3 regions of the Erwinia sp. 2186 genome follow, and region 1 is predicted to be linked to each of the others. Evidence: predicted binding sites of a transcription regulator. Region 1 holds the regulator's gene; each other region holds the start of a gene.

Evidence for each region. Region 1 encodes PurR, which represses purine synthesis genes. Its sites were predicted from a motif close to CANGCAAACGTTTGCNTG; they were not measured.
Region 2: a site for PurR is predicted at 2,448-2,465, ahead of purE (5-(carboxyamino)imidazole ribonucleotide mutase). Genes of this name have one in related genera too.
Region 3: a site for PurR is predicted at 2,105-2,122, ahead of ACXKZG_RS05545 (nucleoside-specific channel-forming protein Tsx). Genes of this name have one in related genera too.

What each region holds. Positions count from the first base shown of each region.
Region 1 is NZ_CM173824.1:2,770,978-2,780,638, reverse strand. It holds gene ACXKZG_RS12815 (MATE family efflux transporter) at 1-685, opposite strand, end outside; gene ACXKZG_RS12810 (riboflavin synthase subunit alpha) at 916-1,566, shown strand; gene cfa (cyclopropane fatty acyl phospholipid synthase) at 1,627-2,775, opposite strand; gene punC (purine nucleoside transporter PunC) at 3,077-4,267, opposite strand; gene punR (DNA-binding transcriptional activator PunR) at 4,381-5,292, shown strand; gene purR (HTH-type transcriptional repressor PurR) at 5,341-6,366, opposite strand; gene cydH (cytochrome bd-I oxidase subunit CydH) at 6,651-6,740, shown strand; gene ACXKZG_RS12780 (C40 family peptidase) at 6,784-7,623, opposite strand; gene ACXKZG_RS12775 (Grx4 family monothiol glutaredoxin) at 7,996-8,334, shown strand; gene ACXKZG_RS12770 (NAD(P)-dependent oxidoreductase) at 8,388-9,233, opposite strand; gene rnt (ribonuclease T) at 9,282-9,661, opposite strand, start outside.
Region 2 is NZ_CM173824.1:3,609,298-3,618,958, forward strand. It holds gene cysS (cysteine--tRNA ligase) at 1-958, opposite strand, end outside; gene ppiB (peptidylprolyl isomerase B) at 1,192-1,686, shown strand; gene lpxH (UDP-2,3-diacylglucosamine diphosphatase) at 1,686-2,411, shown strand; gene purE (5-(carboxyamino)imidazole ribonucleotide mutase) at 2,559-3,068, shown strand; gene purK (5-(carboxyamino)imidazole ribonucleotide synthase) at 3,065-4,135, shown strand; gene ACXKZG_RS16870 (helix-turn-helix transcriptional regulator) at 4,588-5,331, shown strand; gene ACXKZG_RS16875 (acyl-homoserine-lactone synthase) at 5,299-5,952, opposite strand; gene ybbP (putative ABC transporter permease subunit YbbP) at 6,109-8,526, opposite strand; gene ybbA (putative ABC transporter ATP-binding protein YbbA) at 8,523-9,209, opposite strand; gene tesA (multifunctional acyl-CoA thioesterase I/protease I/lysophospholipase L1) at 9,180-9,661, shown strand, end outside.
Region 3 is NZ_CM173824.1:1,197,532-1,207,192, reverse strand. It holds gene smpB (SsrA-binding protein SmpB) at 1-473, shown strand, start outside; RNA gene ssrA (transfer-messenger RNA) at 526-889, shown strand; gene ACXKZG_RS05550 (PA4780 family RIO1-like protein kinase) at 1,015-1,869, shown strand; gene ACXKZG_RS05545 (nucleoside-specific channel-forming protein Tsx) at 2,400-3,266, shown strand; gene speG (spermidine N1-acetyltransferase) at 3,409-3,966, shown strand; gene ACXKZG_RS05535 (hypothetical protein) at 4,038-4,457, opposite strand; gene mmuM (homocysteine S-methyltransferase) at 4,566-5,438, opposite strand; gene mmuP (S-methylmethionine permease) at 5,488-6,906, opposite strand; gene ACXKZG_RS05520 (DUF2002 family protein) at 7,068-7,403, opposite strand; gene ACXKZG_RS05515 (DUF883 family protein) at 7,566-7,892, shown strand; gene nrdH (glutaredoxin-like protein NrdH) at 8,170-8,412, shown strand; gene nrdI (class Ib ribonucleoside-diphosphate reductase assembly flavoprotein NrdI) at 8,417-8,827, shown strand; gene nrdE (class 1b ribonucleoside-diphosphate reductase subunit alpha) at 8,845-9,661, shown strand, end outside.

The DNA.
Region 1 (9,661 bases):
GGGTGAAGCGATCGGTCAGGCGGATATCACGCATCGATCGTGCGCGGCTGACCCAGTACTTCATGGCGATAAACATCACCCAGTAGACCGAAGCCGTTGCCACGCCACAGCCTACGCCGCCGAGCGCCGGCATGCCGAAATGACCATAAATGAAGATATAGTTAACCGGGATATTCACCAGCAGACCAATAAAGCCCATCACCATGCCCGGTTTGGTTTTAGACAACCCTTCGCACTGATTGCGCATGACCTGGAAGAACAGATAGCCCGGCGCACCCCATAGCAGCGCATGCAGATAGCCGACAGCAATCTCGGCCATTTTCGGGTCGATATTCTTCATCGAACGGATAACAAATCCGGCGTTATACAGCACCACCATGATCACGATGGAGACTACGCCAGCCAGCCAGTAAGCCTGGCGAACCTGATAAGCCACGCGATCGCGTCGGCCAGAGCCGTTAAATTGCGCAACGACAGGCGTAAGTGACAATAACAGACCATGGCCGAAGAGAATGGTAGGCAACCAAATAGACGTGCCCACGGCGACGGCGGCCATATCCGTGGCGCTCACTGCGCCGGCCATAATGGTATCAACAAAACCCATAGCGGTTTGCGCAACTTGCGCAAGGATCACCGGGATTGCCAGCGCTAATAATTGACGCGCCTCTGTCAGGTACTTCTGCACTTATACACCTATTGAATTAGCTGGAGGAAGGGGCTCTGCGAAGGCAAAAAACGTTATTTTGGCGAATTATCAGCAGGGCAGGCCGCACAGTGTAATGATCGCAGAGGAAATAGCCAATGATTCGCGTTAAGAATAGCTCTTCATGTCACGCTAAATCATCCGGTTGCATTTGGTTTTCTCACTTAGCCAGGGCAAACTAGCGTAAGAATTCAATTATTGAGGCCATGACTATGTTTACCGGTATTGTGCAGGGCACCGCAGAGGTGCTGGCAATTGAAGAGAAACCTAATTTCCGCACGCATATCGTCCGCTTACCGACTGAATTGTTGCCGGGTCTGGAATTGGGCGCATCTGTTTCTCACAATGGCTGCTGCCTGACGGTAACTGAAGTGCAGGGCGATCGCGTCAGTTTTGATTTGGTTAAAGAGACACTGCGTATTACTAATCTTGGCGACCTTAACGTCGGCGATACGATTAACGTTGAACGTGCGGCAAAATTCAGCGATGAAATTGGCGGTCATTTGATGTCCGGGCACATTATGACCACCGCAGAAATCAGCAAAATAATTACTTCTGAGAATAATCGCGAAATCTGGTTTAAGCCGCAGGACGCTCAGCAGATGAAATATATCCTTCATAAAGGCTTTATTGGCATTGATGGGATCAGTCTGACGGTGGGTGAAGTGACTAAAACTAAATTCTGTGTCCACCTTATTCCTGAAACGCTGGCGAGAACCACGCTGGGCGCGAAACGTCTGGGCGATCGGGTAAATATTGAAATCGATCCTCATACCCAGGCGATTGTCGAAACCGTTGAACGGGTACTGGCTCAACGTGAAGCGGCTCTGCTTGCTGCGGCAGCCTCAGAACTTGATGAGTAGCCCATAAAATAAAAAAGGCTGACAATTCATCCTGTCAGCCTTTTTTTTATCTGGGTGATCTTAATGCGGGACGCGTAAACCGCCCTCAACCCCATGGGTAAAGACCACCTGCCACAGTTGAATATCGCGGGCGCGGAAAGCGCCGGCACAGGCATTCAGGTAATAGACGAACATCCGTTTAAAACGCTCACCGTATTTTTCTGCCAGCTGGGGCCAGGCCGCGAGGAACCGCTCGTGCCATGCCATCAGAGTGGTGTCATAGTCCTGACCAAAGTTGTGCCAGTCTTCCATAACGAAATGCGGCTCGTGCGCTTCAGAGATGTGGCGTACTGAAGGCAGACAGCCATTAGGGAAAATGTACTTATTGATCCAGGGATCAACATGTTCATTGGTCTTATTGGCACCGATGGTGTGAAGCAGGAAAATACCGTCAGGTTTCAGATTGCGGTTTACCACGTCAAAATAGGTGGCGTAGTTTTTAGGTCCAACATGTTCAAACATGCCTACGGAAGATATGCGGTCAAACTGCTGGTTTAAATCGCGGTAATCTTGCAACAGAATAGTGACATCCAGCCCTTCACATCGCTCTTGAGCCATTTTCTGCTGTTCAGCAGAGATAGTGACGCCAAATACGCTGACACCGTAATTTCTGGCGGCATATTCAGCCAGTCCGCCCCAACCACAGCCAATATCCAGCAGTGACATGCCTGGTGCTAATTGCAGTTTATCGCAGATCATTTTTAATTTAGCATTCTGTGCTTCTTCCAGCGTTTGCGCTTCTTTCCAGTAGCCACAGGAATATTGCATATGATCATCAAGCATCAGTGAGAACAGATCGTTACCCAGATCGTAATGCTCTTTACCGACAATCCAGGCGCGTTTTCGTGATTGCAGATTGGTTAATCTGGCGGCAGCTATTCTGAGCGTATCTTTAAAGTGGTGGGGGAGTTGTTGATCGAGTTTGGCGACCAGAACGCGATGGAAAAACATATCCAGATTTTCGCATTCCCACCAGCCATCCATATAACTTTCGCCCAATCCCAGTGAGCCCTCTTGCATCACGCGCTTGAAGAACTCCGGATTTTTAATCTGGATATCCCAGGGGCGTGTGCCGTTGACCTCAATATCTGCATTGCGTAGCATTTCCTGGACGATTCGATACCAATGATCCTCGACCAGGCTCACTTCTTCTATACACGATGAACTCATAGCTTCTCCATCACCCTGTGTGATTGAAACCTGAGAAATAGAATAGACAATTTCTACAGGATTTGAGAACACGCACGGATAAACCGTACGCCTGATATCCGGCGTTACAGAGGATTGTTAAGAATAGTGCCTGCAGAGTTGCGCAACGAATGCCGCGCGGGATAACACCTTGACCACCCTGTCAGGACTCAAAAAATTGCGACGAACTTGTTATTTTGTGTTGCCTGAAATGAGTATATGCTCACGCCAGGCAATATTCAATTGTTTATTGTTAGGGTGCTAACCAATTGGAATCAAGCTGTTAGCGACCGCTGTGCGCGTCCGCCAGAGCGAGCTTTTCCGCCTTCGCCCGTTGTAAAATATAGCCGATTCCTGCCAGAACAACAGTCGAGATCATCACCAGCGAGGTGGTGAACAGCGAAGTGCTGATAAATGTGGAAACAATCAGACTGGCGATGCAACACAAACCCAGTTGCAGCGTGTTCTGCAGGGCAGCGGCTTTACCACTCGATTGCGGGAAGGGTAAGAGGGCATTCGACACGACAATCGGATAAATCGCACCGTTTGCTAACGCCATACCGCAGAACGGCAGCAATAACGCCACCATAGACGGATCTTCAATCTGCGCGGCGATAAAAAAAGCCACAATGCTGAGTGAATAGATTGCCAGTAACCAGGGCAGCAGGGAGCGGCCTTCAGTGTGTTTCAGCAACGTTCGGCAGCCAAAGCCGCCAATCAAAAAGGCCAGCGTCTGAGGCACGTAGCTCAGCCCAATGTCACCGGGAGACATGCCAAGATCGCCGAGAATGAAGGGCGAACCGGTCAGCCAGGCGAAGAAGCTGGCTGAACAGGCGGCATAAATCAGCACGTTACCACTGTAAACCGGCGATTTTAACAGGCTGAAAAAGCCCATTTTCTTCACGCCATCCACCACCGGCTTCTTCACCGTTGGGGCGAGGAACAAGGTGGAAATCAGCAGCACCACTGCGACCAGCAACAGCGCGACAAAAATGGCGCGCCAGCTGAAATGGTTGAGTAACCAGGCGCCCAGTAACGGCGCGAGCGCAGGCGAGAGTGCCACTAACGGCATGATGGAGGCGAATACGCGATTTGCCTGGCTGGCGGAATAGCGGTCGACAACCAGTGCCTGCCAGCTGACGGCAGCGGCACAAATCCCCACCGCTTGCACAAAGCGCAACGCCAGCAGGGCAGCAGCAGAATCTACCCACCACATCGCGCCACAACTGACGGCGAACAGACTCAGACCCATCAACAGCACAGGCTTACGGCCAATACGATCCGACAACGGACCCCAAAACAGCTGGGCGATGGCAAAACCCGCCAGGAACAGGCTGAGGCTGGCGCTGATGATCCCGGCATCGGTTTGCAGGTCTTGTTGCATGGCACCAAAGGCAGGCAGGTACATATCGGTAGCGAGGAAACCTGCCACGCTTAACAGCGCCAGGTAAACAATAAATCCTTTCGAAGGCATTCTTTTGCTCTTTATTTGTGATGAACGAAACGCCGCAGAGTGTAATCGCGTGCCATACAGCTTGTGAAACGGTAATATTTGCAGGTTGCGTTCAAAAATATTGCAGGCAGATTATGTGGTCAGAACATTCCCTTGAAGTGGTTGATGCAGTTGCCCGCAGCGGCAGTTTTACCGCTGCCGCCGCAGAGCTCCATCGCGTACCCTCAGCCATCAGTTATACCGTGCGGCAGCTGGAAGAATGGCTTGCCGTGCCGTTGTTTGAGCGTCGCCACCGTGATGTGGTGCTGACCGATGCGGGACGAGTATTTATCCAGGAGGGCCGCAGTGTCATCAAAAAAATGCTCGCCACCCGACGGCAGTGCCAGCAGGTCGCTAACGGCTGGCGAGGGCAAATTAATATCGCCGTCGATCGCATCGTTAAATCTCAGCGAACCCGACAGCTGGTAGTCGACTTTTATCGGCACTTTCCGGATATGGAACTGCATCTGTCAGCAGAAGTTTTTAACGGCGTCTGGGATGCGTTGGCCGACGGGCGGGTGGATGTGGCCATCGGCGCGACACAGGCTATCCCGGTAGGTGGCCGCTTCGCCTTCCGCAATATGGGCGCGCTCAACTGGCGCTGTGTGGTTGCCGCGGATCATCCGCTGGCACGTCAGCACGCAGAAACCAGTGAAGAGGCCATTGGCGAATGGCCTTCACTGGTGCTGGAAGATACCTCAAGAGCCTTGCCGAAACGCACCACATGGACGCTGGATAATCAGCGGCGGCTGGTGGTGCCAGACTGGGAAAGCGCATTTGACTGCCTGCTGGCGGGCTTATGCGTGGGGATGGTACCGGGCCATCTGGCGCAACCGCTGCTGCAAAAAGGCGCTTTGCATGAATTGACGCTGGAAGGCGGATTTCCGGACAGTCCGTGCTGCGTGAGCTGGTCTGAGCAGCAGGCTTCACCGGCGCTGAGCTGGTTGCTGGATTATCTGGGTGACAGTGACACGCTGAACAGTGAATGGCTGAAGGAAGAGCCCTGAGCCAATTGGGTGTGCTGAGGGAGAATTCGCCCTCAGCACTGAGCGGGACTAGCGGCGGTAATCCAGGAAGGGACCATCGGCAACCGAACGGCGTTCGATCAACGTAGGATGTACTTCAATCGTCTGCGGTTCTTCACGCTTGCTGGTGATACGATCTAACAGCATATCGAAGGCGGTTTCGCCCAGCTGTTCCTTTGGCTGGTGAACCGTGGTCAGCGCCGGAGTGAAGTAGCGGGCGTTGCGCACGTTATCGTACCCGATCACCGATATATCCTGCGGAACGCGCAGACCCATCTCATCAGCCGCACAAATTGCGCCCATCGCCATCACATCGCCACCGCAGAACACCGCCGTTGGACGCTGCTTCTGCGAGAGGATTTGCTGCATCGCCTGGTGACCTGATTCTGGTTCGAAATTGCCCTGAACCAGCCACTCGTCACGCAGGGTAATGCCCGCTTCAGACAATGCTTTCATAAATCCGGCGAGACGGCCACCGCCGGTGTTGCGCTCCATCTGACCCGGGATGACACCAATATCTCGATGCCCACGGTCGATAAGATAACGGCCAGCCAGATAACCGCCTTCAAAGGCGTTGTCTTCTACCGTATCGGTAAAGTCACCGCGCGATTTGCCCCAGTCCATCACCACCATCGGAATATTGCGGTTATCTTCCAGCATGGTGATCAGCTCGTCAGGGTATTCGGAACACATCACCAGCAGGCCATCCACGCGTTTCTGCGCCATCATCGACAGATAGGCCTGCTGCTTGGCAAGGTCATTGTGGGCGTTACCAAGGATCAGCGTGTAGCCTTTGGCAAAACAGCGGTTTTCAATGGCTTCAATAATTTCGGCGAAATAGGGCGCCTCGCTCGAGGTAGCCAGCAGTCCGATTGTTTTGGTGTGATTCACCTTCAGACTACGGGCAACCGCGCTGGGTGAATAGTGGAGCGCCTTAATGGCGGCCCACACGGCTTCCCGCGTTTCTTCTGCAACGAAACGGGTTTTATTGATGACGTGGGAGACGGTAGTGGTGGACACCCCGGCTTGCTTTGCCACATCTTTAATTGTTGCCATGAAATAACTACTCCTGCGCTTATCTTAACTATTTGATAAGCCTGTTGTTAATCGTTTGCTTGGTGAGATCGAAAACCTGACGTCTGAAGTCGTTTTTTAGTTGCTGTCCGGAGTCGTCAGGAAGGAAAAAGCGCTGATTAAAGACCGCTAAACACCTTAAGGTGCGGGCCGTTGCGCAACAAAAAAAGAATTCTAACAAGGCTTGGCAGAGAAAACGAGATTTTTACCGTCAAGTATGGGAAAATTGATGGCATCATAAACTGTAGGGCTATTTAGGATTAAAAATGGATACCGATCTGAAGTTCTCGTTACTGACCACGGTTTGCGCACTGTTGATGATTATGGCGTTTAGCTTCACCGCGATTATGCATTAAGTGCAAACAGGGCCGGTCTGACGATCGGCTCTGAGTATTTCCGCTATCGAATGGTTTTCGGCGTCATCATCCGGCGGGCACCAATATAGTGGCGCTGCCAGTAATCATCTGCCAGAGCGCTGACCTGAATATCCTTGCCAGTACGTGGCGACTGAATAAACTTCCCACCACCTAAATACACGCCAACATGATCCGCCGTCTCGCGCCCGTTAATGCGGAAGAAGACTAAATCGCCTTTCTCCAGCTCATCACGTTTTATCGAAGCCGCATCATGCAGGTGATACATCTCATTCGCCGTGCGCGGGATTTTAAACTTCACTAAATCTTTGTAGGCATACCACACCAGGCCGCTGCAATCGAAGCCGGTTTTAGGCGACGTTCCGCCCCATTGGTAAGGTTTACCTAGCTGGCCCATCAGTTTGGTCATCGCGGTTTCACGGGCCTTTTGATAGCGGGCGCGGTGAGCTTTGCTTAACTTTAATGGCGCAGAAACAGAATCTGACGTCAGCTCTTCAGCAGTATCGACAACCTTGCCACGATGGCGGCCATAGCGTTTTTTTCCGGCGTTTAAGGTGGTTTTCTTTTTGTATTTGCTGGAGTGCAACGGGGCAGTCTGAACAGAGGCGGTTTGCAGCGAAGGTTTCTTTTTAAGCTTCAACTTCTGTACTGAGGTTAAGCGAGATTTTTTGCTGGTGGATTCTTTAACTTTTTTGGTGCTGTTGGCTTTAACCGGTCGGCGTTTACGTCGCTCATCCTCTCGGGCAGGCGTGCCGCTATCTGCCTTATGATGATTTGCATTAATAGGGGCATGTGGCGATGCGTGCGCCATATTGAAAAACAGCTGGGCAAAGGCCAGCATGAAGAGCGTGATAAGTAAACGCATCGTTACCATTAACAGTTTGTGCTACGACCAGAGGCCACAGCTTGCCAGAAACAGGGAGTTCTGCCTTTCAGCAGCGTCATTTTGCAATTCTAATCTAACTCATTAACAAAAGGTAAGGTCTTTTTTGTTTCAATGATACAGAGCAAGTAAAAACTGTAAAAATTAGCCAAATCAGCTGTTTATCTGCGCAAAACCTGTGCTTTTCTCATGCATTAATCCAGCGAAAGCAATAGGAAAATGTTATTTTAACGCTATCGCCTGCACGCTGGCGGCTCTGAGGGCGTGCCCAACTGTTAAAAAATGTCGTTTTCATCGGGCCCGCAGAGTCGCTACAATAAATAGACACGAAGTATCCGATTAAGGAAGCCATTTATGAGTACTATTGAAAAAATTGAGCGCCAGATAGCAGAAAACCCGATTCTGCTGTACATGAAAGGCTCACCAAAACTGCCAAGCTGTGGCTTCTCTGCCCAGGCCGTTCAGGCACTTTCAGCCTGTGGCGAGCGTTTTGCCTACGTCGATATTCTGCTGAACCCAGAAATTCGTGCTGAGCTGCCTAAATACGCCAACTGGCCAACCTTCCCACAACTGTGGATTGACGGTGAACTGGTCGGCGGTTGCGACATCATTATTCAGATGTACCAGCAGGGTGAACTGCAGCAGCTGATTAAAGATACCGCGCAAAAATACCCTTCTGACGCCGCGGAATAAGCCCGTCAGAAGCAGAAAAGGCAGGCGTGATGAGCGCCTGCCTTTTTTTATGCTTATTTTTGCTGCTGCAGAAAAGCGTTAAGCAGATCGGTGAAATCTCCGCCTTGTTGCTGATCCTCAGCCATCTGACGGCAGAAGGTGGCAAGGGCGTGAAAAAGCGGCTCGCCGGGCAATTCGCGGCCATTTAACGTCGCAATCTCTTCCATTTCTGGCGCCCAGCGCCAGGCCTTGCTGTACATATCCGGAATAGCCTTGCGCAAACGCGCCAGCAGTGCCGGCTGGCTCGCCTCCATTTCCTCAAGCAGTGCTCCGGCAGCGTCCCCCCGACTGGCGTTAATCAGCATCAGCGCAGACAGCAAGGTGATGCCTTTATTGATCCCGGCGTAGGACATTTTTAACGCCGACGCCGCGCCAGTCTGCGCCTGCATGATTTTGACCCGCAATCCGAACCTCTCCAGTTCCGCCAGAGAGTCAGCCCGATCGCCCGCAAACCAAAATTGCGGACTTTCATCTTCAGGGGACGCCGGCGGCAGACCGATAATCGCGCCATCGACAAACCCCGCGCCGGTAGGCGCAATCGTTGCGGCAACCCGTTTCAGGGTATCTTCACCGATGGCATTGCAGTCGACATAAAGGGGTTTGGTCTGGGCAGCACTCAGCAGAGGAGCCAGAAACTCCGCCAGCGTCACCGCTGAGGCGGGAGGGACGATAGAGAGGATGACATCGGCGCGCATCAATTCTTCCGCACTGACCGGCGTCATCCCAGCCTGTTTAGCGCGTTCAGCTGTTGCCTGGGAACGACCTTCGATTAAGGTCAGCACTTCAAGATGATGGTGGGTGAGCAGCCCGGCAATGGCAGATCCCATGGCACCGGGCGCAACGACAGCAATTGTTTTCATTCAGCATCTCCACATTAGGTCAGCAGAGTATGGCTGAAAGTTAGCAGGCTAGCTTTCTTCTGCGATCGGCAGCGGCCAGCCACCGAGGCGTTTCCAGCGGTTTACCAGTTCACAGAACAGGTCGGCAGTCTGCACGGTATCGTACAGCGCGGAGTGTGCCTGGCTGCTGTCAAAGGCCATTCCCGCAGCGGCGCAGGCTTTGGCCAACACGGTTTGACCCAGCACCAGTCCGCTCAGTGCCGCCGTATCAAAGGTCACGAAGGGGTGGAACGGGTTGCGCTTTAACCCTGCACGGTCAGCAGCGGCATTGGTGAAATTAAGGTCGAAGGTGGCATTGTGGGCCACCATAATGGCGCGATTGCAGCCGTGATCCTTAATCCCTTTGCGCACCAGTTTAAAAATGGCATGCAGGGCATCATATTCACTCA
Region 2 (9,661 bases), 840 kb from region 1:
GGCGCTCCAGCGCCGAACGCGCCTGTTTCAGGTTATCTTCGCCGTAGTTCAGCTGGCTGCGATAGTGGCCTGACATCAGGAAGCAACGCACGGTTTCTGCATCGAAGTGCTGCAACACATCACGCACGGTAAAGAAGTTATTCAATGACTTGGACATCTTCTCGCGGTCAATCATCACCATGCCGGAGTGCATCCAGTAGTTGACGTAAGGACCTTCGTGAGCACAGGTGGATTGCGCAATCTCGTTCTCATGGTGCGGGAACATCAGATCCGATCCGCCACCGTGGATATCAAAATGCTCGCCCAGCTGTTTGCAGTTCATCGCGGAACACTCGATGTGCCAGCCAGGACGGCCTTCGCCCCACGGAGAGGACCAGCTTGGCTCGTTGGCTTTCGACATTTTCCACAGCACGAAGTCCATCGGATTGCGCTTCACGTCCTGCTCAACTTCCACGCGCGCGCCTGCCTGCAGCTGCTCAAGATCCTGACGGGATAACTGGCCGTACTGCGGATCGCTTGGCACCGAGAACATCACATCGCCGTTGCTGGCCACGTACGCATGCTCGCGATCGATCAGCTTACTGACGATCTCAATGATCTCGCTGATATGGCGCGTGGCACGCGGTTCCTGATCCGGCGGCAGAATATTCAGCGCGGCAAAATCCTTGTGCATTTCGCCGATCATCCGGTTAGTCAGCACCTCAACGGTTTCGCCATTTTCATTGGCGCGCTTGATAATCTTGTCGTCAATATCGGTGATATTGCGGACATAATTGAGTGAATAGCCGAGATAACGCAGATAACGTGCTACCACGTCAAACGCCACAAACGTTCTGCCGTGGCCAATATGACACAGGTCGTAAACGGTAATGCCGCACACGTACATGCCGATCTTACCTGCATGAATAGGTTTGAATTCCTCTTTTTGACGACTCAGGGTATTAAAAATCTTTAGCATTGAGACATTCCGTTTTGACGTGTGCGGGTTAAAACCAGTAAAAGGCTTATTCTGACGTATTGTTAACGGAAGCGCCACGCAAAGCAAGGTTATGCCCCGTGCCGTTTATGCACTGGTGCTGACTCGTCATCACATTTTGTGATATAAAAGCCGTCTATTAATTGCGTACTGGCGCCCTCGTGCTGCCGGTGCTGCTCTACCATTCACACTTCCAACCTTTACAGGATGAGAACATGGTCACTTTCCAGACAAATCATGGCGATATCGTTATCAAAACCTTCGATGACAAAGCGCCAGCTACCGTAGCTAACTTCCTGGATTATTGCCGTGAAGGTTTCTACGACAACACGATTTTCCACCGTGTCATCAATGGCTTTATGGTTCAGGGCGGCGGCTTCGAGCCGGGCATGAAGCAGAAAGACACCAAAGAAGAAATCCAGAACGAAGCCAGCAACGGCCTGAAAAACACCAAGGGTACGCTGGCAATGGCCCGTACTCAGGCGCCTCACTCGGCAACTGCGCAGTTCTTCATTAACGTGGCAGACAACGACTTCCTGAACTTCCGTGACGAAAGCCTGCAGGGCTGGGGTTACTGTGTGTTTGCTGAAGTCGTTGAAGGCATGGACGTGGTTGAGAAAATCAAAGCGGTCGCCACTGGCCGTAGCGGTATGCACCAGGACGTTCCTAAAGAAGACGTTGTGATCCAGAAAGTCACCGTCAGCGAATAATGCCTCACACGCTGTTTATCGCAGATTTACATCTGTGCGCAGAAGAACCGGCAATTACTGCCGGTTTTCTTGCTTTTTTACGCCGTGATGCGTTGCATGCCGATGCGCTGTATATTCTCGGCGACCTGTTTGAAGCCTGGATTGGCGATGACGATCCTGACCCGCTTCATGCTGAGATCGCGGCCGCACTGCTGACCCTGAAGCAACAGGGTATCCCCTGCTATTTTATTCACGGTAACCGCGACTTCCTGGTTGGCAAACGCTTTGCCCGCGCCAGCGGCATGACGTTATTGCCGGAAGAACAGGTGCCGGAACTTTACGGTAAGCGCATGTTGATCATGCATGGCGACACGCTCTGCACCGACGATCAGGGCTATCAACGCTTCCGCAAAAAAGTGCATCAGCCCTGGCTGCAATGGCTGTTCCTTGCCCTTCCTTTATTTGTCCGCCAGCGGATTGCGCTGAAGATGCGCGCAGGCAGTAAACAGGCGAACAGCAGCAAAGACGTGACCATCATGGACGTGAATGATGAGGCCGTAAAAGCCGCGATGACCCGTCATCAGGTGCAGTATCTGATCCACGGCCATACGCATCGCCCGGCAATTCATCCGCTTGAGGTGAATGACCAGCCTGCCGAAAGACTGGTGCTGGGTGCCTGGCATCACGAAGGTTCAATGATCCGCGTTAGCGAAGACGAAACCACCCTCATTTCCTTCCCATTCTGAGCCCTAAAAAAATCCCGCAAATGCCCGTTTCATGCCTGAGCAAACGTTTTCCTTGATGTCGAGTCATGCTATCCTCTTTGCCCTTCCCATCTGACCGCCTAAACGGCTTTCAGGTGACGTATGTACAATCACAGGAGTCAGACCCGCATGTCATCCAACGCCGCGCAGGCCCGCATCGCTATTGTTATGGGTTCCAAAAGTGACTGGGCAACCATGCAATTTGCCGCCGAGATCCTCACTACTCTGGCTGTGCCCTTCCAGTGTGAAGTCGTTTCGGCGCACCGCACCCCGGACAAGCTGTTCAGCTTCGCTGAGCAGGCTGCGGATAATGGCATTCAGGTGATCATTGCTGGCGCAGGCGGCGCGGCGCATCTTCCGGGCATGATTGCAGCGAAAACGCTGGTGCCGGTGCTGGGCGTGCCGGTGCAGAGCGCAGCGCTGAGCGGCATCGACAGCCTTTACTCCATCGTGCAGATGCCACGCGGTATTCCGGTTGGCACCCTGGCGATTGGTAAAGCCGGTGCGGCCAATGCGGCGCTGCTGGCGGCGCAGATTCTGGCCACCCACGATGCGGAACTGCGTTCACGGCTGGCAGCATGGCGTCAGGCACAGACCGATGAAGTGCTGAATAACCCGGATCCGCGGGAGGAAGCATGAAGCCGGTCTGCGTATTAGGAAATGGTCAGCTGGGCCGCATGTTACGTCAGGCTGGCGAGCCGCTGGGCATCGCCGTCTATCCGGTTGGATTAGATGCCGAGCCGGAAGCGCTGCCAATCCAACAAAGCGTGATCACTGCGGAAATCGAACGCTGGCCGGAAACCGCCCTGACGCGCGAACTGGCGAACCATAACGCCTTCGTGAACCGCGATATTTTCCCGCGTCTGGCCGATCGCCTGACACAGAAGCAGTTACTGGACCAGCTGGGTCTGGCCACCGCGCCCTGGCAGCTGCTGGCGGATGCCGCAGAGTGGCCGCAGGTGTTCAACACCCTCGGTGAACTGGCCATCGTTAAGCGCCGCACCGGCGGTTATGACGGTCGTGGCCAGTGGCGTCTGCGCGCGACGGATACGGATTCATTGCCAGCCGATTGCTACGGTGAATGCATCGTTGAGCAGGGCATCAACTTCTCTGGCGAAGTGTCGCTGGTGGGCGCACGCGGCCATGATGGCAGCACCGTCTTCTATCCGTTGACCCATAACCTGCATGAGGACGGCATTCTGCGCACCAGCGTCGCCTTCCCGGATCCTGACGCAGCCCTGCAGAAGCAGGCCGAAACCATGCTGTCAGCCATTATGCATGAGCTGAAGTACGTCGGCGTGATGGCGATGGAGTGCTTTGTGGTGCCGGAAGGCCTGCTGATTAATGAACTGGCGCCACGCGTTCATAACAGCGGGCACTGGACGCAAAATGGCGCGTCCATCAGCCAGTTTGAACTGCATCTGCGGGCGATCCTCGATCTGCCTTTGCCGAAGCCGGTGGTCAGCACGCCGTCAGTGATGGTTAACCTGATTGGCACCGCCGTGAATCTGGACTGGCTGAATCAGCCGCTGGTGCACCTGCACTGGTACGAAAAAGAGGTTCGTCCCGGCCGCAAGGTGGGCCATCTTAACCTGTCGGACGTGAGCAAACCGGCGTTGCAGGCCGCTATTGAGGCGCTGGTGCCGCAGTTACCCGCTGAATATGCCAGCGGCATCGCCTGGGCGGTTGAGAAATTGCAGGGCTGATGGGAAAAACTGGCAGGAACGTCGAACAAACGGACGATTTTCCTGCCCGAGCTGCAAAAGGACAGTCCTTAACTGTACTTAAGTATGGCTATCAATTGCCTGGCAAAAAACGTATTGTATTGGCGAACAAAAATATAAATATTCTTTATTATTAGTACATTAGATTTAATTTGCCAACACCAAGGGAACCAGTACCAAATTTGTTGTGTATAAAAAGGTAAATAATATTCACCTTTACGATACCCCTGATGCGATCTGGTTCACCCTTACCGCCCCGCCCTTCTCTGCCAGTCTGACATCATAAACGCCTGATTTTTCCGCCGACTTCCCCGACTTTATCAAGCGGTGCTTTTCCCGCGATCCTTTGCGCGCCGGGGTTAGGCGAATGTTTGGAGTTATGATAAAATTCTGTATTAACTATGGAAGAAATATTTTCCCAGGGAGATAATGACATGGCTAAATTATTTTTTGATAATCAGGCTATTAATACGTCAGTCAAAGAGTATCTGGAAAGGAAGCTGGTCCAGTTCAATAACATTAAATACGCCTATGCCATTATGAGTAAAAGGAATCCGGCGGATTTCTCCATTATCTCTAACCGGCAGGAGTGGTTTAAGGTTTATATCGAGAACAATTTCCAGTTTATCGATCCGGTGTTGATTACCGCTCTTTACCGTATGACGCCTTTCTCCTGGGATGAAAACCTGATGCTGAATAAAGGCGTCAAGGTACCCAAGCTGTTTGATATGGCAAGAAACCACGACATTATTAACGGTTATACCTTTGTGCTGCATGATCATAATAATAATCTGGTGGTGTTGTCGATTATGCTGGATAAACACTGCGACGATAATATTGAAGAGCTGATCCAGCTTAACAAAGATAAATTGCAGATGTTATTGATCACCACGCATGAAAAGCTGACACAGCTCTATCAGGAGCAGTCCAGAAAAGCCGATTTCGAAGAGATGAACACCCGCGAACTGTTCACCAGCCGCGAAAACGAGATCATTTACTGGGCCAGCGTCGGCAAATCCTACCAGGAAATCGCCCTGATCCTTGGGATCAAACTCACCACGGTGAAATACCATATCGGCAATGCGGTGAAGAAGCTGGGCGTAACCAATGCCAAACACGCCATCCGTCTGGGGATAGAGCTGAACCTAATCCGTCCGGTGCTTCCTGACGGGGAATGACAGCGGCCAGCTATCCAGTTCGCAGCGTAATGCGGGAACCTTCGCTTTCACCAGCGCCATCAGCGTTGACTGGTTCCCGGCATCGACAGGCATAAAAATCAGATAGATATTCTCCTGCTTCTCTGACATTGCCTGTTCCACCACCGACACCTTCCAGCCTGACTTTTTAAATATCAGGTACATCGGATGGCTGACAATGGCGTAAATCCCTTCGTAACCATAATGCCGGGCATAATTGATCATCGAGAGAAAAAGTAACGCGCTGACCGGCTGCTGCTTAAGCTCTTTCGCCTGAACCTGATCCTTATCGATAAATAACCGGCTGGCTTCGACATAATTACCCTGCGGCAGATCAATATTTTTAAACCAGGATTTAAAGGTACCGGTAATCATATTCGGGTATTTAATTTCGATAAAGCGCAGGCTGCAAATACAGGACTCTTTATAAATGCCGAAAATATAGGTGGTGCGCGGATTGTCGTATTGATCCGACTCCATATTATTTTCAGTATTGACCATCCAGTTAAGACGATCTTTGAAGACTTTTTTACGAAGAGAAAACAGCTCCTGAGATTTTAATTCAGACAGGAAATTATATTTCACATCAAGCAGGTGCAGCATACTTACTCCATCCTTAGCTAAATTTTGCGCTAATAATACCTGCAATATTAACCTGTCACAAAGCACTATCCGAGGAGGATGTGAGTCGCGAGGCGAAAAAGGATAAGGATGGCGGGGGAAGAAATGAAGCAGGCCGGAGCGATCCGGCCTGTTTTTTTAGTCTGCGTTATAGCTTCTGAACAACGCTTTGCCTTTCAGCAACCGCACGCCCAGCCAGCCGCCGCACACTGACAGCAGCACCGCGCCGGTCAGCGGCAGCGCGATCCACAGCACAAAGTCTGGCTCCCACGGGAAGTCGAACACCTTGCGCTGCAGTCCCCATAAGGCGGCTTCGGCACCCATGGCGGCAGCCAGACCGGAAACGCCACCTAACAACGCAAACTCACTCCACAGCGTCCCGCGCAGCAGTTTCTTACTGGCACCCAACGTGCGGTAGACCACTAACTCCTGTCTGCGCTGGCGCATGCCAACCTGAACCTGCGCCAGCAGCAGCAATATGCCGCAGGCGGTTACCAGAATCACCATGATTTCCAGCGCCTGGCTGACCTGTGCCAGAACCTGGCTAATCTGGCGCAGGATGCTGCCGATATCCAGCAGGCTCAGGGTGGGGAATTCCCGGTTGAGTTGAGCCAGCAAGGCATTGTTGCCTTCCAGACGGAAGCTGGTCAGCCAGGTTTGCGGCTGATCGTCCAGTGCGCCAGGCGGGAAGATAAAGAAGAAGTTTGGCTTCAGGCTCTCCCAGTCAACTTTGCGCAGGCTGGTGATTTTGGCCGAGAACTCCTGCGTATCGCCGGTAAAGGTCAGCGTATCGCCGAGCTTCACGCCCAGTCGTCCGGCCAGCGCCTCTTCCATCGACACCTCGCCTTTTTTCGGCGGCCAGCTTCCTGCCGTCAGCGGATTATGATCCGGCAGCTGTTCCTGCCAGGTCAGGTTCAGCTCGCGGTTTAAGGCGTTGTCCAGCGCCGGATCGGCGGGCTTCTGGTTGATGCCAGTCAGCCGGACGCGGGCAACCGGATAGAAGGTTTGCGGCTCAACGTGATTCTTCTCCAGGAAGGTTTTTACCTGAGGCACCTGATCCTGGGTGAGATTAAGCAGGAAATAGTTTGGGCTGCCCGGCGGAAGCTGTTGCTGCCAGCGGTCCAGCAAATCCCCGCGCATCACCAGCAGCAACGCCAGCAGCATAAAGGACAGCGAGAAAGCCGCCAGCTGGCTGAGCGTGGTCCAGGGCTGACGTAACAGCCGGTTGATCGCCAGCCTGAACGCCAGATTACGCACGCTAAGACGGCGGAGCAGCATTAATCCACCCCAGCCAATCGCCCCCAGCAGTGCAGACAACAGGATAATGCCGCCGACCAGCGCCCACAGTAATTTGCTGCCGCCCACCAGCAACGCCAGCAGCGCAATCACCACCAACGCCATGGCCGGCAAATAGAACTTCAGCGGCCAGACATCGGCCACGACATCACGACGCAGTACGCGCAACGGCTGAGTCGCCAGCAGCAGGCGATAAGGACGAAGGCCCACCAGCAGCGAGATGATAAACAGCGAACCGATGGCCCACAGCCACGGCCAGGCGCTGGCGGCGGGCAGTTCACCCGGCAGCACCGGCTTCAACATCCGCAGCAGCAGTACTTCAAAGCCCATACCGATCGCCCCACCGCACACCGCGGCCAGCAGCAGCACCGCCTGCCATTGGCCGACAATCAGCTTTCTTAACGCGGCACGATTGGCACCGAGGGTTTTCAGCACCGCGACCAGATCGTAACGGCTCTTGCAGTAATGACTCATGGCCACAGCCACGGCGGCAATCGCCAGCATCAGCGTCAGCAATGCCGACAGCAGCAGGAACTGCTGGGCACGCACCATCGACTTGCCCAGCGCATCTTCCGAATTCTCTACGCTGATCCAGCGCTGATCGGGTTTGATCTGCGCGCTGATATAGCTGTCGTAACGGCTGAGCTGCTCAGGGTTGCCTGCAAACTTATAACGCCAGGTCACGCGGCTCCCCGGCTGGATCGCCCCGGTTTTGCCGACGTCAGCCAGATTCATCAGCAGCCGTGGCGCAGTCTGGAACGGGTTAAAGCCCGCATCGGGCTCCTGAACCACCTCACCCGCCACGCGTAACGTGGTATCGCCGACATCCAGATTTGCGCCAGATTTCAGGTTGAGCAACGCCAGCAGACGCGGCGCGGCAAGCACGGTGCCGGCCGCAGGTTTCAGCCCCGCAGGTTCCGTTGCCAGCGTGCCAAACATCGGATAGAGATCGTCGACCGCTTTAACCGACGCCAGCTGCGGCGTATCGGCGGCAAAGGTCATGGTCATGAACGTCAACTGGCGTCCGACCTGTAATCCTTCTTTCTTCGCTTCGTCCAGCCAGGCTTGCGGCACTTCCCGCGAGCTTTGCAGCGTCCGGTCGCCGGCCATAAAATCGCGGGTTTGTTGGGTCAGGCCTTTTTCCATGCGATCGCTGAGTGACCCCAGAGCCAGCACGCAGGCCACGGCCAGCGTCAGGGCCAGCCAGACAATCAGCAACGATGGCGATTTCCATTCACGCCAGAACCACCGCCAGATCATGCTTCCTCCCACAGCTTACCGTCGCGCACCCGTAAGCGTCGGTCGCAGCGGGCGGCGAGCTGTTCATCGTGGGTGACCAGAATCAACGTGGTGGCAAGGTCGCGGTTAAGCGAAAACAGCAGGTCGGCAATGCGATCGCCGGTTTTACGATCCAGGTTGCCGGTGGGCTCATCGGCAAACAGCAGCGCCGGTTTGCCGTTAAAGGCGCGTGCCAGCGCCACGCGTTGCTGCTCGCCACCGGACAGCTGCGAAGGCAGATGCGTCAGGCGCTCTGCCAGCCCAAGCTGAGCCAGTAACGCCTGCGCCTGTTCGCGACTTTGACGATCGCTCTCGCCGCGCAGCAACGCCGGTAGCTGCACGTTTTCTAACGCGTTTAGCGTCGGCACCAACATGAACGACTGGAAAACAAAACCGACGCTTTTGGCCCGCAGTTCAGCGCGTTGCTCCTCATCCATTTTGTGCAGCGGCGAGCCCAGCAGAAAGACTTCACCTTCGGAACCGTCATCCAGACCAGCCAGAATACCCAGCAGAGTCGACTTACCGGAACCCGACTCGCCAATCAACGCGATGGTCTCAGCCGGTTTGACAACCAGCTCAACTCCGGTAAGGATGGAAAGCTGATGCTCACCCTGACCGACGGACTTACTAAGACGATGAACTTCAAGAATGTTTTCCGCTGGCATTACCCTTTCCTGTTATTATTGGCCCTGATGTCGCTGCGCGCGACGGCGGCAGATACGCTGTTAGTGCTGGGCGATAGTTTAAGCGCCGGTTACCAGATGTCCGCCACCACGGCATGGCCCGCGTTACTCAATGATAAATGGCAGAAATCGCCCACTATCATTAACGGTAGCATAAGCGGCGACACTGCCACTCAGGGGCTTGCGCGCCTGCCCTCGCTGCTGAAGCAGCATCAACCGCGTTGGGTGCTGATAGAACTGGGAGGAAACGACGGTTTACGGGGCTTCCCACCGCAAAACATTGAGCAGGACTTGAGTAAAATTATTGCTCAGGTAAAAGCGGCAAACGCACAGCCGTTGCTGATGCAAATCCGTCTGCCGGCCAATTACGGCCGCCGCTACACCGCGTCGTTCAGTGACATTTACCCGAAGCTGGCAAAAGAAAATGCCATCCC
Region 3 (9,661 bases), 1.6 Mb from region 1:
AAAAAGCACATAAACCCGGTTCCGCTACCATTGCCATGAACAAACGGGCCCGCCATGAATACTTCATTGAAGATGAATTCGAAGCGGGACTGTCGCTCCAGGGATGGGAAGTCAAATCACTCCGCGCAGGAAAGGCTAACATCAGCGAAAGCTACATCATGCTGCGTGATGGCGAAGCCTTTCTGTTCGGCGCAACCTTCCAGGCGTTGATTGGCGCATCCTCGCATGTGGTCTGCGACCCTACCCGCACCCGCAAGCTTCTGCTTAAGGAGCGCGAGCTGGCAATCCTGTTCGATAAAGCCAACCGTGATGGTTACACCATCGTCGCTTTATCGCTGTACTGGAAAAATGCCTGGGCCAAGCTGAAGATTGGCGTAGCCAAAGGTAAGAAAGAGCACGACAAACGCGGTGACATCAAAGATCGCGAATGGAAGACCGACAAAGCACGTATTATGAAACACGCAAATCGCTAAGCCTATGGCGTAGCGACAGGTTTTTCTGTTATACTGCTTCACAGTAGTACTTGGGGCTGATTCTGGATTCGACAGGATTTGCGAAGCCCTAGGAGCATGCCGAGGGGCGGTTTGCCTCGTTAAAAGCCGCAAAAAAATAGTTGCAAACGACGAAAACTACGCACTAGCAGCTTAATAACCTGCTCAGAGCCCTCTCTCCCTAGCCTCCGTTCTTAGGACGGGGATCAAGAGAGGTCAAAAACAAAAGAACTCGTGTGGATGTCCTGCCTGGGGCTGAAACACTAAATCTAATCAGGCTAGTTGGTTAGTGGCGTGTCCGTTCGCAGCTAACCGGCGAATGTAAAGACTGGACTAAGCATGTAGTGCCGACGGTGTAGTAATTCTGGACGCGGGTTCAACTCCCGCCAGCTCCACCAAATTCTTGGTCGATGGTTACCAGACCCACTCGATGAAGTCCTGAGAACCCACACGGTGAAAACCTTGTGGGTTTTTTTGTGCCTGATATCTTTCGTAACCTGGCTGAAATAAGGTATAAAGCCGCATGAAAATCCCAAACCGAATCCAACCTCTGGTTGATGATGGCCTGATAGACGATGTGCTCCAACGCCTTAAAAGCGGAAAGGAAGCCGACGTTTACACTGTGTTATGCGGTGACAAGATCAATTGTGCCAAAGTGTACAAGGAAGCGACACAGCGCAGCTTTAAGCAGGCCGTGCAGTATCAGGAAGGCCGCAAGGTCCGTAACTCACGTAGCTCCCGTGCGATGCAGAAAGGCTCTAAATTCGGCCGCAAGCAGCAGGAAGAGTCCTGGCAAACCGCAGAGGTGGATGCGCTGTTCCGGTTGGCAGAAGCGGGCGTACGAGTCCCTCAGCCCTATCTTTGTATCGACGGCGTGCTCCTGATGGAACTGGTGACGGATGCAGACGGCATGGTGGCTCCACGTCTTAGCGATGTGACTATGTCCGAAGAAAGCGCGGTGACTGATTTCCATACCATGATCCGTAATATCGTACGCATGTTGTGTGCCGGTATCGTGCATGGTGACCTGTCGGAATTTAACGTACTGCTCGATGCGCAAGGCCCGGTCATTATCGACTTGCCTCAGGCTGTCGATGCTGCAGCGAATAACCATGCTGAAGCCATGTTCGAGCGTGACGTGAATAACATCACGGCGTACTACGGTCAGTTTGCTCCGCAGTTGCTTAAAACCCGTTATGCGAAAGAAATCTGGCTGCTGTATGAAGACGGCAAGTTAACCCCAGAAACGCCGCTGACAGGACTGTTCGTTGAAGAGATTCATGAAGTCGATATGGACTCGCTGATGGATGAAATCATTACGGCGGAAGATGACTATTACGAACGTCAGCGGGCAAATAAAGAACGCGACGAAGAGTAGATGATTCTGCCCCGGTAAAATTCTGCGGCTATTTTGCAGGTGTTATTAAGGAGATCACTCCCCGCGATCTTCTTAATGAAACCAAAAAGGGCTCATCTCGCCAGGGATGACGCGACGCTAAAAACGCCACTATCCATAAGCTTACCTTATTATAAGCCGCTGCCATTCCCCTTCTCTTCCCACGGCAGAATCGCTAATTCTACTTCCGCTTTTTGCCTGTTCTACCTTAAACAGCGATGCAAACGATTACCTGGCTCAAAAAACCCCCTTCCTGTCCTCAATCCCCTTTCAGACCATCCGGTCAAACATATTTGTGACACCCATCACACTTTACCTAAAGTGAAATGAAACAAGGTTTGACAAGTGTGAGCGATATCTATTTCCTTAAGCGCGGATGACGGCACACTGCCGCAGCATTCATCGCGGGTGTTTTTTGCTGTGAAAACAGTCACCCTTTCCTCTTCTGTTGACGACTTAATAAGACCTTCGCAGTGGCTTCATAAAAGGGTCATTAAGCCTGTGGTAATATAATGAAATATAAAATTCTGATGGCTGGCGCACTCGCAGCGCTCTCTTATAGTGCCTCTTCAACTGCTGCTACCGATTCGCCGGAGTATGTTTCCGACTGGTGGCATCAGAGCGTCAACGTGGTGGGAAGCTACCACACCCGTTTCGGACCTCAGTTCAATAATGACGTATATCTGGAATACGAAGCGTTCGCCAAAAAAGACTGGTTCGATTTCTACGGCTATATCGATGCGACTAACTTCTTCGGCGTGGGTAACTCCAATGCTAACGGTATCTTTGACCACGGCTCCCCGCTGTTTATGGAAATCGAACCTCGTTTCTCTATCGACAAGCTGACCAACACGGACCTGAGCTTCGGCCCGTTCAAAGAGTGGTACTTCGCGAACAACTATATCTACGATATGGGCCGTAACAGCGATAACCGCCAGAACACCTGGTTCATGGGTCTGGGTACCGATATCGATACCCACTCAGATGTTGGCCTTTCACTGAACGTGTATGCCAAATACCAGTGGGAAAACTACGGTGCAGCGAACGAAAACAGCTGGGATGGCTATCGCTTTAAGGTGAAATACTTCGTGCCGATTACCAGCCTGTGGGGCGGAAATCTGAGCTACATCGGCTTCACCAACTTTGACTGGGGCTCCGATCTGCGTGATGAGACCGGCCCGTCCCGTACCAGCAACTCTATCGCTTCCAGCCATATCCTCTCGCTGGGTTACGATCACTGGCATTACTCGTTCGTGGCGCGTTACTTCCACAACGGCGGACAGTGGGCTGATGGCCAGGAGCTGAACTTCGGTAACGGTCAGTTTGAAGTGAAATCCACCGGTTGGGGTTACTACCTGGTCGCTGGCTACAACTTCTGATGCCTTAAACACATTCTAAACGCCAGCACCGGAAACCGTGCTGGCGTCATTGTTTCTACGCTTACGCCGTGCCATTTCCTCCCGTCAGACGTATAATTCCTCAGCAATATTGCATCTGATAAAAGGAACTTATATGTCTCCCATGCCTGCCGAAGATGGCTTAAAACTGCGTCCTCTCGAACGTGAAGATCTGCGTTTTGTTCACCAGCTTGATAACAACGCCAGCGTTATGCGTTACTGGTTTGAAGAGCCGTACGAAGCGTTTGTGGAACTGTCCGATCTCTACGATAAGCATATTCACGATCAGAGCGAACGTCGGTTTGTGGTGGAATTTGAAGGGGATAAAGCGGGACTGGTTGAACTGGTTGAGATTAACCATATTCATCGACGTGCTGAATTTCAGATTATCATTGCCCCAAGCCATCAAGGCAAAGGCCTTGCCAGTAAAGCCGTCAAGCTGGCGATGGATTACGGATTTTCCGTGCTGAACCTGTATAAACTGTACCTGATCGTCGATAAAGAAAATAAGAAAGCCATTCACATCTACACCAAATTAGGCTTCGATATTGAAGGCGAACTTATCCACGAATTCTTTATTAATGGCGAATACCGTAACACCATTCGCATGTGCATTTTCCAGCAGCAGTATCTGGCAAAACATAAACCCGCTCACGTGATGCTGAACCCAACGGCACAATAGCGTCGGGTCGGTTTTGAACCCGTCAGAACGCGCAACCAGGGGAAGAGCGATCTTCCCCTGGTTGTCCGCATCTAGCCGCGTGCGCCCACCGGATTCATAATGGTATTCACTTTTTCCGGATGGATGTTGTACATGCCGCCATTAAACGGATCGACAAACAGCCAGCCAGGAATGCCACCCAGCGGAATGTTGCCGAGGATGTACCAGAGGTTGGCTCTCTCTTCCAGTGGGATCGTCTGCGGCACATAACCCGCGCGCTCCAGTTGCAGCGTGTATTTCTTCTTGCCAAGGTACGAGCCGTCAGACTTCAGCAGTGAGACTGTTTTAGGGGTAATCCCTTCTGCAACGGCCCTTCCCGTTTCATCCTGCACCACAAATTTCACGCCCTGAGGCCAGGTCTGGATGGAAACGTCCTGGGTCTGATCGCCAACGATGGTGGCACATCCGCTCAATAACCACGCTGAAGCCAGCGCCAGCAAAAGCCTTCTCATATGCATTCCTGCCAATTTAAATATTCAGAATAGTCTAAGCGGAGTCTGACGGGTTTTCATTAATTACGCCCGACCATTGCGGGCGTAATAAGACAAATTTTTAGCGGCTTATCGTGAATGGCAGCGCTGGGCGATCGCGGCGATATCAGCTGGCGTTGTCCGGCAGCAACCACCGATCAATTTAGCCCCGGCAGACTGCCAGGCAGAAAGATTGTCGATCAACGTACAGGTTGAGGCATCGCTGTGCCAGGTTTTGCTGATCGCATCGTACTGCTCGCCGGAGTTGGGATAGACCACCAGCGGCTTTTTGGTCAGTGAGCTGAGGGTCTGCAGCGCAGCCGTCACTTTATCCAGCGCGATACAGTTCAGTCCCAGCGCAACGGCCTGCGGGCAACTCTCCAGCACACTGACGACCTGGCTTAATGGCGTACCGTCGCTCAGGTGTTCCCCGTCACGCAGCGTGAAAGAGAACCAGGCTGGAGTGCCGGGAAACTCCGCCAGCAAGGCCACCAGCGCCTGAATCTCTGCAAAGGATGGCATCGTCTCACAGGCGAGGATATCCGCCCCAGCTGCAACCAATGCCTGAATACGTGGGCGATGAAAAGCCATCATCTCTGCTTGCGGCAAGCTGTAGTCACCCCGATATTCGGATCCATCCGCCAGATAGGCGCCGTAGGGCCCGACAGAGCCGGCAATCAGCAAATTGCCGGCCTGCGGTTCGGCAGCCTGGTAATCCGCTCTGGCACGGCTGGCAAGCTCCACGCTGCGGGCAATCAGCGTCAGCGACTGTTCTTCACTCAGCCCACGTTTGGCGAAGCCCTGCGGGGTTGCCTGATAGCTGGCGGTAATGGCCACCTGCGCGCCCGCCTTGAAATAGTCGTAGTGCACCTGATAAATCAGTTCAGGGTTCTCAATCAGCACTTTGGCCGACCACAGCGCGTCGGTCAGATCGCAGCCGCGCGCTTCAAGTTCGGTGGCCATTGCGCCATCCAGCACCAGCCCCGCGGCCACCTGTTGTTCTACAGAAAGTTTATTCGGTAACACGCACACTCTCCTTTGCCAGCTCGCGATTTTTCAGTCGCTGAGTGAAATGATAGGCCGCGTAGCACAGCGCTACGAAAGGCAGGCCGCAGTATAACGCAATGCGTTGTTCCGGATCGAACGCCAGCCCAACGCAGGCCAGCAGGCAAAGCAGGAAGCCGAGGATCGGCGTCACCGGATACCAGGGCGCGCGGTATTTCAAGTCTGTCAGCGGTTTACCCGCCCGCACATGCTCACGGCGGAAGAAGAAATGGGAAGCGCAGATGCTGAGCCAGACGGCCACCACCGCAAAACCCGAAATAGCCGACAGCGCGACAAACACCGTATCCGGCGCAATCACGCTGGAAAACAGCGCCAGCAAGCCTCCCAGCATGCTGACTGAAATCGCCATCAGCGGGATACCGCGGGAGGTCAATTTGGCAAAGCAGCGCGGCAAGGTATTCTGATTCGACAGCGACCAGAGCATCCTGCCCGAAGCATATAATCCTGAGTTCGCCGCCGAGAGGATCGCCGTGAGGATCACAAAGTTAAAGATATCGGCCGCATACGGAATACCGATCTTTTCAAAGACCATCACAAACGGGCTTTTGACGATCCCCGCCTGATCCATCGGGATCAGCGCTGCCAGGATCAGTACCGTACCCACAAAGAAAATGATCAACCGTGCGACCGTGGTGCGGATCGCCATTGGCAGAACTTTGTGCGGATTCTCGGTTTCACCCGCCGCGATGCCAATCAGCTCGGTACCGGAGAATGCAAAGTTGACGGCCACCATGGTCATCAGGATCGGCAGGCCACCGTGCGGCAACCAGCCAGAGGCGGTGAGATTGTGGAAGAACGGCGCGCTGCTGCCATCCTTCAGCGGGATAAAACCGAAAATGGCTCCCCCGCCGAGGAGTATAAAGGCCAGGATGGTGACCACTTTGATCACCGAGAACCAAAACTCCCCTTCCGCGAAGAAGCGGGAAGAGACCACGTTCAGCATAAAAATCAGCGCGCAAAACAGCAGGCACCACAGCCACACCGGCGATTGCGGGAACCAGTACTGCATACAGAAACCCGCAGCGGTCAGGCTTGAGCCAAGGGCGACCGTCCACGTCAGCCAGTAAAGCCAGGCAACGGTGTAACCCGTCGCCGGGCTCAGGTAGCGGGCCGCATAAACATGGAAAGCCCCGGTCTCTGGCATCGCCACCGACAGCTCGCCAAGGCTCAGCATCACCAGATAGACCACCAGCGCCCCAATGATATAGGCGAGCAAGGTGCCAGCTGCACCCGTGGTGGAAATGATATAGCCAGTATTGAAGAACAGGCCGGTGCCAATCACGCCGCCTAACGAGAGCATCACCAGATGGCGGGCTTTCATGCTGCGCTTGAATTGTTGAGTTGTCTCGGGCTTGCTTTGCTGCATCGCTGATTTATCCGTTTAGACGTCTAAACTTCTACATGGGGTCAGCGTTATACCGATTCTGGCCGGTGAAAGCAACGTTACTGAGTGTGAGGGATGATCGTGCGGGGGCGAGATTTTCAGCGCGACCAACGCGTGCGCCGAAAACTCAACGGGCTGATTACTCAGCCAAACATGTTTACGATATAGCGTTCCAGCGCCGCGCGGGAGCTAAAACCGTGGGGGATGCCGTAGTGATCCTGATTCTCTCCAGCCAGATACATCGGAAACTGCACGTACTCTTCACAGGCTTTCATATCGGAGGCCGGATGCGCAAAGCCGTGGCTTTTTTCCTTCAACACAGGATGAATAATCAGGGCGGTACGGCCCATGCGCGCTTCACGATTAACGTAGACATAGTTATCGCCTCGACGGTAACCATAGGCTCTTGCGGTGACCGCATCCATTTCAAATCCCGCACCTTCCAGTACGCGAGCAACTTCATCAGGGCGTAAATACATACTCATTCCTCTAAAACGTGCCAACCCTGCAACCTTACAACAGCGTGAAGGTTAAGCGCTTTCGGAATAATCCATAAACGCCCTGCTTTCCGGTCCGGGTCACTAAAAATCTGCATGATGGTCTATAGTTAATAGTACGTTTCATTTCCAAGGGAGAGAAAAATGTTTAACCGAAACACTAAAAATGAAGACATTGATATCAATCAGGACGTCAATCAGCTGGCCGATACCCTTGACGATCTGCTGAAATCTTACGGAAGTAAGACTAAAGATGAAGTCGACGGTGCACGTTCCCGCGCAGAAGCGATGTTGAAAGAGACTCGCGCCAAACTCCACGGCAATAACCGTGTGACCCAGGCGGCAAAAGATGCCGGTGGGCAAGTTGACTCTTATGTGCGTGACAAACCGTGGCATGGAGTTGGGATTGGTACTGCATTAGGTATTTTTGTTGGGGCGTTGATTGCAACGACCACCTCATCGCGTAACTAGTTTCGTTTACTTTACAGACAAATCCCCGCACCTGATGGTGTGGGGATTTTTTTTTGCCGGTCTTAAAACGCTGCATCCCGCGCCTGACAAGGCCTGTCCATTTTCCTCATCAAGAAAATTCTTATACCTGGATATTGTGTGGTTGCAATATCTAAACACTATATCTAGTATTTATCCCATCAACTCAGCCACTACATGTGGTTAAACGACGGCAGCGGATTGCAGCAAAAAGCGTGCCAGACGAGACGTCAACCAGACCATAAGGTAAATACGAATCATGCGCATTATTATTTACACAAAAAACAACTGTGTCCAGTGCAATGCGACAAAAAACGCCATGGACAAGCACGGCCTCGATTACCAACTGGTTAACCTCGACCACGAGCCGGCTGCCGTTGAAACGCTGAAATCGATGGGTTATCGCCAGGTGCCCGTCGTGATGGCGGAAGAAGATCACTGGAGCGGTTTCCGCCCGGACAAAATCTCCGCGCTTCGCCCACTCACGGCGATGCAGGGTTAAGACGATGTCGACGCTGGTCTATTTTTCCAGCCAGTCTGAAAACACGCACCGTTTTGTCATCCGCACCGGCCTGCCTGCGCGCCGCATTCCACTGGATGCCGCGCAGCGTTTGCAGGTGGATGAACCCTATATATTGGTGGTGCCCAGCTACGGCGGCGGCACCAGTCAGGGCGCGGTGCCTAAGCAAGTCATCCAGTTTTTAAACGATGTCAGTAACCGCCAACTTATCCGCGGAGTGATTGCCGCCGGTAATCGCAATTTCGGCGAAGCCTATTGCCTGGCCGGCAGCATCATTGCGCAGAAATGCCAGGTGCCATGCCTGTACCGCTTCGAGCTACTGGGCACCGCCGACGACATCGCCAACGTTTATCAGGGAGTAACCGAATTTTGGCAGCGACAGAAAGTACACTCATAACCCCGAATCCGGCCGTGCTGGATTATCACTCGCTGAATGCGATGCTCAATCTGTACGATGCCGACGGCAACATTCAGTTTGAGAAAGATAAAGAAGCCACGCGTCAGTATTACCTGCAACATGTTCTGCCGAACACCGTGAAATTTGATTCCGTTGGTGAGCGCTTACAGTACCTGGTTTCAGAGGGCTACTACGAAGCCGACGTGCTGAATGCTTATCCGTTTGAATTTGTCAGTTCGCTTTTTGAGCAGGCGTATCAACGCCGTTTCCGCTTCCAGACCTTCCTTGGCGCGTGGAAGTTTTATACCAGCTACACGCTGAAGACCTTTGATGGTAAACGCTATCTGGAAGGCTTTACCGAGCGCGTCTGCATGGTGGCGTTGACGCTGGCCAAAGGCGATCGGTCGCTGGCCTTATCGCTGATGGAAGAGATGCTGTCTGGTCGTTTCCAGCCGGCCACGCCGACCTTCCTCAATTGTGGAAAACAGCAGCGAGGCGAGCTGGTTTCCTGCTTCCTGCTGCGTATTGAAGACAATATGGAGTCAATTGGCCGCTCGGTGAACTCCGCTTTACAGCTCTCCAAGCGCGGTGGCGGCGTCGCTTTTCTGCTTTCCAACCTGCGTGAATCGGGTGCGCCAATAAAGCGTATCGAAAACCAGTCATCGGGCGTGATCCCGGTGATGAAAATGCTGGAAGACGCCTTCTCTTACGCCAATCAGCTTGGCGCGCGTCAGGGTGCAGGTGCCGTCTATCTGCATGCTCATCATCCGGATATCCTGCGTTTTTTGGATACCAAGCGCGAAAACGCCGACGAAAAAATCCGTATTAAAACGC